DNA from 2 places in the Microbacterium sp. AC215 genome. Region 1 is predicted to be linked to the other one. Evidence: riboswitches for the same ligand, from Rfam matches in the RefSeq annotation. Region 1 holds a riboswitch; the other holds the start of a gene.

Region 1 (4,411 bases):
CGAGCTGCTGCTGCAGCACGCGATGGCGGCGCTTCGACAGGGACGCACGTCGTTCGTGATCGCGCACCGCCTGTCGACCATCCGCGATGCCGACCTCATCCTCGTGATGGAGCACGGAGACATCGTCGAGAAGGGCACGCACGACGAGCTCATCGCCGCGCAGGGCGCCTACTGGCGCCTCTACCAGTCGCAGTTCGAACAGGCGGCGACCGACATCGACGCAGAGGACGCGCTCACCGGGTCGACTCCGGTCGTCATGAGCGGCGACGCCGAAGACGCGGCTGCGTCGGCACAGGTCGGCGTCTCGGTGGGGGCGCAGACTCCCGCCGCCGAGGCAGCGGCCGCGCAGGCAGTCGTCGAACGGCCGGATGCCGGAGGCGCCTCACGCTCCTGAAGCGCCAGAGCGCCTGAAGCGACAGAGCCCCTGAAGTGACAGAACGCCTCGCCTCCCGAATCCCGGGCGGCGAGGCGTTCTGCGTCCGTCGGGCTTTCGCTGGAGGGACGACGCGTCAGCGCTGGTCGGCCGTGATGCCGAGGAGTTCGAGGGGGTGGGTCAGCCGCCACCACGGGCTCGGGGCATCGACATCGTCGGCGAGCGACAGCGACGTCGTCACCGTGTTCAACGGCCCGACGCTCGTCATCGTGCCGACCTCGTCGCCCGCTTCGCGGTTGTCGCCGAGTGAGAAGTCCGTCGAGGCCTCGGCGACGGCGCCGTTCCACAGGACCACATCGGCATCCGCATCCGTGACGACATCGGTGCTCGCGCCCCACGCCGTGGTGACGGTGCCGACGACCGTGCCCTCGACGACGGCGGGAGTCTGCTGCTCCAGCGCCGTCTCGACCTGCGTGAACAGCGAACGGGTCTCCGTGAGGCGCTGCGCGTCGTCGGCCTGACCGAGAACCGACGCGTACAGATGCACAGTCGTGTCGTCGACAGTGACGACCTTCGCGGTCAACAGGTTCCAGCTGTCGCCGAGCGTGCCGGTCTTGACGCCGACGACGCCGGGGTCCGCCAGCATCCCGTTCGTGTTCACCACCGTGCCCGCACCCGGAAGATCGACCGACGGAGTTCCGACGATGCCGGCGAAGACGGGGTTCTGCATCGCGATCTCGGCCAACGCGACGAGCGACTCGGGTGTGGCCCGGTTGCGGTCGTCGAAGCCCGACGGAGTGATGATCGTGATGTCGTCGAGACCACGGTCGCGCAGCCACACAGCTGCTGCGGCGGTGAACGACGACGGGGAACCCCAGATCTCCGCGGAGAGCCGGTCGATGTAGTTGTTGGCCGATCCGAGCAGCGTTCCCTGGAGGAGCTGGAACTCGGTGAGAGTACCGCCCACGGGCACGTCGAGCGCGGACTGGTCGGAGCGGCGGTAGTCCCAGTAGGCCAGGTTGTCGGCCCGGGTGAACGAGAACTCGGGGCCCTGCTCGCCCACGGCGAGGGGCATCCGCTCGAGCACCATCAAGCTCGAGACGACCTTGGTGACGCTTGCGATCGCCGCAGCGTCGAGCGACGACGACGTCGTGCCGATGCCGCCGATCCCCACGGCAGCGCTTCCCTGGGCAGGGAAGGTGATCGCGGCAGCGGGCGCCGCGACGGGGGCGAGTTCGACGGCCTGAACCGTCGGCGCGACCTCGTGCAACGGCCACAGCATGGCCGATCCGGCGTAGGTGCCGAGCAAGCCGACGAGGACGCCGAGCGGCACCAGCACGCCGGGCCGGGCGATCGCCGGGCGCAGGTGCGCTCCGGTCAGCAGTGCACCGCCGCTCTCCACGGCCGGCGCGTCATCGAGCGCGTCGGTCGCCGGGTGCTGGGCCACGTCGACCGGGTCGACCCACGTCAGGGGAGTGCCGCCGCTGTCTTCCTCCGCCCACTGCGCGGGGGGAGTCGCCTCAGGAGTGAAGATCGCAGAGACGTCGTCATCCGCAGGAACGGCGGAGGCGGTGGCCTCGGCGGAATCGGGAGCGGTCACCTCCTCACGGTACCGAACTCGTGCGGGGATGCGTGTCGCTGCAGCGGGAGAGGACGCGGGGTGTCGCCTCTGGGTAAGATCGTGGGTACAACCACGGGAGTCCGGCGAGCCGGGCTGAGAGGGAGCGAATCGCGCTTCGACCGTCGAACCTGATCTGGGTCATGCCAGCGCAGGGAGGAGTCACAGATGAGTACATCCACGTCCGGATCCACCACGGGATCGGCATCGGCCACGCAGTCGTCGACGGGCCTCGGTCGCCCGCAGCTCTGGCGCTGGCGGGTCGTCGACATCGTCGTGGCGAGTGTCATCGCCGTCGCATGCGCGATGATCTTCCTGCTCTGGAACGTCGGCTACGAGGTGCCGAGCAGCATCCTGACGCCGCTGCTCCCCGGTGTTCAGGGCCTGCTCGCCGGCCCCTGGCTGATCGCCGGAGTGCTCGGCGGTCTGATCATCCGCAAGCCCGGTGCCGCTCTGTACACCGAGCTGGTCGCCGCGATCATCTCAGCACTCGTCGGCAACGCGTGGGGCCCGCTCACGATCGTCTCGGGCCTCGTGCAGGGTCTCGGCGCAGAGTTGGTGTTCCTGATCTTCCTGTACGGCGTCTGGCGGCTGCCTGTCGCGATGCTGGCTGGTGCCGGTGCGGGTCTCGCCTGCGGCATCAACGACCGCATCCTCTGGTACGCCGGCGCCGACACGCTCTTCACGAGCGTCTACATCGTCTCGACGACCATCTCGGGCGCGGTCATCGCCGGACTCGGGGCGTGGTTGATCGCACGAGGCCTCGCCGCCACGGGCGCCCTCAGCCGGTTCGCCGCCGGCCGCGAGGTCACCGCACGGGTGTGAGCTCGCTCACGACGCCCGCCACCCTCGAAGCCCGTGGCTGGGGGTGGCGGTACGCGACGCGACGGCGCTGGGCGGTGCGCGACGTCGACCTGCGCATCGAGCCGGGGGAGCGGGTGCTGCTGCTCGGCGCCTCCGGCTCGGGCAAGTCGACGCTGCTCCAGGGGTTCGGTGGGGTGCTCGGCGGTGCGGATGAGGGCGAGACGCACGGTGCGCTGCTCGTCGACGGCGTGCCGCCCACCGACGCCCGGGGTCGGGTCGGGATGGTCCTGCAGGATCCCGATACGCAGACGATCCTCGCGAGGGTCGGCGACGACGTCGCCTTCGGCTGCGAGAACCTCGGCGTCCCCCGAGACGAGATCTGGCAGCGGGTGCGCGCGGCGCTTGACGCCGTAGAGCTCGACGTCGCCCTCGATCGATCCACGGCCGCGCTGTCGGGCGGTCAGAAGCAGCGCCTCGCCCTCGCCGGCGTGCTCGCGATGCGACCGGGTGCCATCCTGCTCGACGAACCGACGGCGAACCTCGACCCCGAGGGGGTGCGGGACGTACGGGATGCCGTGGCCGCCGCCCTCGATGCGACGAGTGCGACCCTCGTGGTCATCGAGCATCGCATCGACATCTGGCTGCCGCTCGTGACCCGGGTGATCGTGCTCGGCGCCGAGCCGGATGGAACGGTCGTGCTCGCCGACGGCAGCCCGGACGCGGTCCTCGGCGCTCGGGGCGCGGAGCTCGCGGCATCCGGTGTCTGGGTTCCCGGGCACCCGCCCGCCGTCCCGCCCGCACCGGCGCAGCGGCCGGGAGCGACGCTGCTGGAGGCCCGTGGTCTCACCGTGTCTCGCAGGCGCGGGCTCGCCGTCGCCGGTCCGTTCGACGTCGATGTGCGTGCCGGAGAGGTGCTCGGGGTCACCGGCGCGAACGGCGCAGGCAAATCGACGCTCGGGCTCACGCTCGCGGGATTGATCCCGGCCGAAGAAGGTCGGGTCGCCGCTCTGCCGCCCCTCGCCGCCGGAGAGAAGCCGGATCCCATCCACTGGTCGTCGCGCGCGCTGCTCACGCGCATCGCATCGGTCATGCAGACGCCCGAGCACCAGCTGCTCGCCAAGACCGTGCGCGACGAGCTGTCGGTCGGGCCGCGGGCGCTGAAGCTGCCGGACGCCGAGATCGCCTCCCGAGTCGACGACCTGCTCGAAAGACTGCGGCTCACCTCGCTCGCCGCAGCCAATCCCTACACCCTGTCGGGCGGAGAGAAGCGGCGGCTCACGGTCGCCGCCGCCCTCGCCACGCGGCCCCGGATGCTGGTGCTCGACGAGCCCACCTTCGGGCAGGATGCGACGACCTGGGCCGAACTCGTCGGCCTGATCGCACGTCTGCGCGACGAGGGCACGGCGATCGTGGCGATCAGTCATGACGAGACCGTGCTCGAGGCTCTGCACGCTCGGCGCATCGAGGTGGGAAGATGATCGATCCGCTGACCGCCCGCGTCGAACGATCCGGTCCGATCGCCCCGCGCTCGGCCCTCGCGAAACTCATCGCGGCGCTTCTCATCGCCCTCCCCCTCGTGCTGACGATCGACGTGGTGTCGGCATCCGTCGCCCTGC
Region 2 (4,411 bases), 1.1 Mb from region 1:
TCGCGGTCGAGAGTCCCGTCGGCCAGAGCGCGGATGAAGGACAGCTCGTCGATGTCGGCCCGCACGTGCGCGATCCGGTCCCACCACCGATCGCGGAGGTCGGCACGCTCGGGTGCGGCCTCGAGTCCCCCTCGTCGCCAGAGGCCGCCGAAGTGGTTCACCGGTCCGTGACCGCTCCCGATGTCGAGCGCATCGCTCTGCCTCAGGGATTCCCGCAGCCAGGTCCTCGCCGATTTCACCGCGTCGACAGGGGACTCCCCTCCGGCGAGGCGGGTGGCGAGGGCCGACGACAGGGAGCATCCGGTGCCGTGCGTGTTGTGTGTCATGATGCGCGACCCGGGATAGCCGTGTCTGACGCCTCCGGCGACATCGATCAACGCGTCCGGAACGTCGTCGCCGTCGAGGTGCCCTCCCTTGACGAGCACCGCCCCGCCGATGCGGGCGGAGAGCTCGGCCCCGGCCTCGAGCGCGTCGTCCCACCCCGTGATCGGACGATCGGAGAGCGCGGCGAGCTCGGCGAGGTTGGGCGTCACGACATGAGCGCGCTCGAGGAGCCCGCGGAGTGCGCGCTCGGCATCCTCATCGAGCAGGCGATCACCGCTGGTCGCGACCATGACCGGGTCGAGCACGACGATCGGCGGACGGACGGCGTCGAGCCAGGCGGCGACGGTGGCGATCACCTCCGTGTTCGCCAGCATCCCGATCTTCACCGCGTCGATGACGATGTCGTCCGAGATGGCATCGAGCTGCTGCCGGAGGAACTCGGCAGGAGGCACGTGCACCGCTCGGACTCCCCTGGTGTTCTGCGCCGTGAGCGCCGTGACAGCCGCCATGCCATAGCCCCCGTTCGCGGCGATCGACTTGAGATCGGCCTGGATCCCCGCCCCGCCCGACGGGTCGCTCCCCGCGATGCTGAGCACGCGAGGTGTGCCCGAAGCCCTCCATCGGCTGAGGAATGCCCGGGCAGTCCTCGTCGGATCGACGGCGGCCCAGATGGCGGAGACGACGGCGAGCCCCGCCGCACCCGCATCCCGAAGGCGCTCGATGTCGTCGATTCCCACGCCGCCGATGGCGACGCATGGCAGTGCGGTCCTCGCGGCGAGCGCACCGAAGCCGTCGATTCCCAGGGCCGGCGGGTGATCCGGCTTGGTGGCGGTGGGACGGATCACGCCGACGCCGAGATAGTCGACCGTTCCCGCCGGCAGCGCGGCCACGGCGTCGAGATGCTCCGACGTGTTCGCCGTCAACCCGATGATCGCCTCGGGTCCCAGCCGCTCGCGTGCCCGCAGCACCGACACGTCGCCCTGGCCGAGGTGCACGCCGTCGACCCGCGCTCCCCTGGCGCGAGCGATCAGCGCCGCCTCGACGCGGTCGTTCACCACGAGCAGTGCACGGCCGTCGATCACCCGAGAGAGCTCGATCAACTGATCGGCGGTCTCGGCATCCGTCGCCTCCTTGTCGCGCAGCTGGACGATGCGCACGCCCCCGTCGACGGCGAGTCGCACCGTCTCCGCGACGCCCCGCGCGCCGCAGAGGGTGGGATCCGTGACGAGGTAGAGGGAGAGGTCCGCGATCACAGCGCGTGCTCCTGCACACGCGCGGCGACGGCGAGGTCCTCCGGCTGCACGGCGGCGAGCGCGTCGAGCAGTGCGACGGCGAAGCTGCCGGGGCCCGGGGCCCGCGCCGCGGCGCGCTCGGCGGCGATCGTGTACACGAGGCTCGCCGCCGAGACGGCGGTGAGCGGATCCGCAGCGGTCGAGCGCGCCGCACCGAGGAACGCCGCCATGACGGCGCCCAGCGCGCATCCGCCGCCGGTGATACGGGTGAGCAGTTCATGACCGTTCGCGATGCGGAGCAATCGTGCTCCGTCCGTCACCAGGTCGACCGGTCCCGACACCGCGACCACCGCGCCGTGCCGCGAAGCGAGTGCGAGTGCCGCTTCGGCCGCGGCATCGGTCGTGTCCGTCGCATCGACGCCGCGCCCTCCAGCGCTGAGCCCCGCGAGGGCGAGGATCTCCGAGGCGTTCCCCCTGATCGCCGTGGGGCGTGCGTCGGCCAGCTCGTGCGCGAGTGCCGTGCGCACCGGCAGCGCGCCGATCGCGACGGGATCCAGCACCCACGGAGTACCTGCGGCGAGGGCTCCTGCGGCGGCTTCACGGCTCGCCGCACGCTGCTCCGGAGTCGGCGTACCGAGGTTGATCAGCACCCCGGAGGCCACCCCGGCGAACATCCCCGCCTCACCGACGATGTCGACCATCGCCGGCGCCGCGCCGAGGGCGAGCAGCACGTTCGCGGTGAAGCCCGTGACGACGCTGTTGGTGATGCAATGGGTCAAGGGTGGGCTGTCGCGCAGCCCTGTCAGGAGCTCAGCCGCCGAGGTGGCCAAGGTCGATTCGGAATCAGGACGCAGACGATCGCTCAACGCGACATCCCTTCGCTAGTACGAACTAGATCAGGTTCGACGGGTCTGTTCTCAGCCGCGGATGCGGCACCCCGTGTCACTGATCGCAGTCTAGCGAGGCCCCGATCAGTCGATCAGCTGCAACAGCGCGAGTTCGTCGGCGCGAGTGAGCCCTGCCCGCCGGTCCCGATCGACGCCGCGCGCCTGCTCGCCATCGACCACGGCGGCGATCGTCTCGTCGAGCGGACGAAGCCGACCTCCTGCCGCGCGGTAGCGGGCGTTCGACCTGGTCATGAATCCGGTCATCTCGCTCGGCAGCCACAGCGGCAGCGACCGCTCCCCCGCCCAATACGCCACACCGTGCTCGACGAGCCAGGCGTCAGATGCCGCGACCGTGTCTCCCCGGTGCCCCGCACGTCTGCGCACGGCGTCGAGGACCTCGACCAGCCGATGCCGATCGCCGATCGTGTTGATCACGCCGGTGGCCCTCGTGATGGCGACGAACTCTGACAGGTCGTCGACGTCGATCACCTGCACGTCGCGCTCCTCGACAGGCGGAAGCAGAACCGGGCCGTCCTCGGCACGCAGAAAAGCGGCAGCCCAATACCCGAAACGATCGCTCGGGTCGTCCGCCCCGACGATCAATCCCGGGCGCACGATCAGGGTGCGGTCGCCGAGTGCACGCACGGCGTCCTCGGCGGCCACCTTCTGCCGGCCGTACTCGTCGTCTCCCCTCTCAGCCGGCGGATGCAGCGTCGCCGACTCGTCTGCACCGACCGTCTCCTCGTCGGAGTATGCCGACATCGACGAGACATACGTCCAGCGGCCCGCTCGCTCACCGAGTGCCGCGACCGCAGCGGAGACGTGGGCCGCGTTCGACGAGACGTCGATCACGTGATCCCACTCCCGACCGGACACCGCATCATAGGCGTCCCTGGTGTCACGATCGGCCAGCACCAGGCTCGCGCCCTCCGGAGACGGTCGTCCTCCGCGCGCCAGGCACATCACCGTCGCCCCGCTCAGGAGCAGCCGTCTGGCGATGAGGCCGGACAGCCAGCCGGTGCCGCCGAGGATCAGAACATCCGTCATGACCCTATGCCACCATCTTCGCCGCGCGAGGGGAAGGGTCTTCCGCTCAGGGCGGATGCCGGTCAGCTCGTGCGAAGATCCGACAGGCCGGACAGTTCCGGGACCGTCCACGAGGGATCCGGGCGCCAGTCGCGCCATTCGGCGTCGAACGGCCAGTCACCGTGATGGAAGGACTCGATCGCCGCGTCCGCGTGTCGTTCGATCTGCGCGGCCTGCTCAGAGGTGAGACGTCCCTGCTCGACGGCCGCGATCACCTCGTCCTCGTCCTTGAGGTGCACCTGACCGTCCGCCTGGATCTCCACGTCGAGGATGTGATCCGATGAATACGTGTCGCGGTCGGTGCGCAGATGCGCGTTCTCGAGATTCACGTACCACCCGGCGAACTCCCACTCGGGACCGCTCACATCGCTCCAGAACAGCCACACCGACCACGCCACACCGGCCGGAGCGATGCGGAGGATGCCGTTGCCCCACCACTCCTCCACGATCCGGGTACGCGGATCGAGCCACCGACGCTCGAGCGGAACGGTCCGGATGCGCTCGCCCGCCGGAGTGCCCTGCCCCTCCTGGAGCGTGCCCGGAGCGAGCCATGCCACCAGACCGCGTTCATCGTCGCGGACCACCCGCATGGGCGTGATGGTCGACGCATCGCCGGGCTGCCAGCCGGGCTTGCGGTAGTGCCAGGAGATCTGGTCGCCGGGTTCGAGGAACGGCGCTTCACCCATCGGTCGGACCTCATCGGGAACCGCCGCGGGAGTGCTGTGGGGCAGGATGCTCATCCCGACACGGTACCTCGCAGGTCCACCGCGCTCAGGTCGGCTCGGCGGCGTCGGCAGCATCCCGAGAGCACACGCGCACGCGGACCGCACCATTCGAGTGCGGTCCGCGTGCGGGTCGGTTCAGGCGGAGCTTCAGTCGCGC

Evidence for each region. Region 1 has a riboswitch for thiamine pyrophosphate ahead of ACZZZF_RS13040 (ECF transporter S component). Riboswitches for the same ligand answer to the same signal wherever they lie in the genome.
Region 2: it holds a riboswitch for thiamine pyrophosphate, as region 1 does, so the genes downstream of both, thiM (hydroxyethylthiazole kinase) here and ACZZZF_RS13040 (ECF transporter S component) in region 1, are expected to answer to the same signal.

The regions. Positions count from the first base shown of each region.
Region 1 covers NZ_OZ409869.1:2,673,703-2,678,113, forward strand. The annotation lists gene ACZZZF_RS13030 (ABC transporter ATP-binding protein) at 1-394, shown strand, start outside; gene ACZZZF_RS13035 (D-alanyl-D-alanine carboxypeptidase family protein) at 510-1,973, opposite strand; TPP riboswitch at 2,057-2,166, shown strand; gene ACZZZF_RS13040 (ECF transporter S component) at 2,160-2,816, shown strand; gene ACZZZF_RS13045 (ABC transporter ATP-binding protein) at 2,813-4,273, shown strand; gene ACZZZF_RS13050 (energy-coupling factor transporter transmembrane component T family protein) at 4,270-4,411, shown strand, end outside.
Region 2 covers NZ_OZ409869.1:3,754,408-3,758,818, reverse strand. The annotation lists gene ACZZZF_RS18355 (bifunctional hydroxymethylpyrimidine kinase/phosphomethylpyrimidine kinase) at 1-1,577, opposite strand, end outside; gene thiM (hydroxyethylthiazole kinase) at 1,574-2,422, opposite strand; TPP riboswitch at 2,413-2,506, opposite strand; gene ACZZZF_RS18345 (NAD-dependent epimerase/dehydratase family protein) at 2,528-3,490, opposite strand; gene ACZZZF_RS18340 (DUF402 domain-containing protein) at 3,553-4,269, opposite strand; gene pheT (phenylalanine--tRNA ligase subunit beta) at 4,402-4,411, opposite strand, start outside.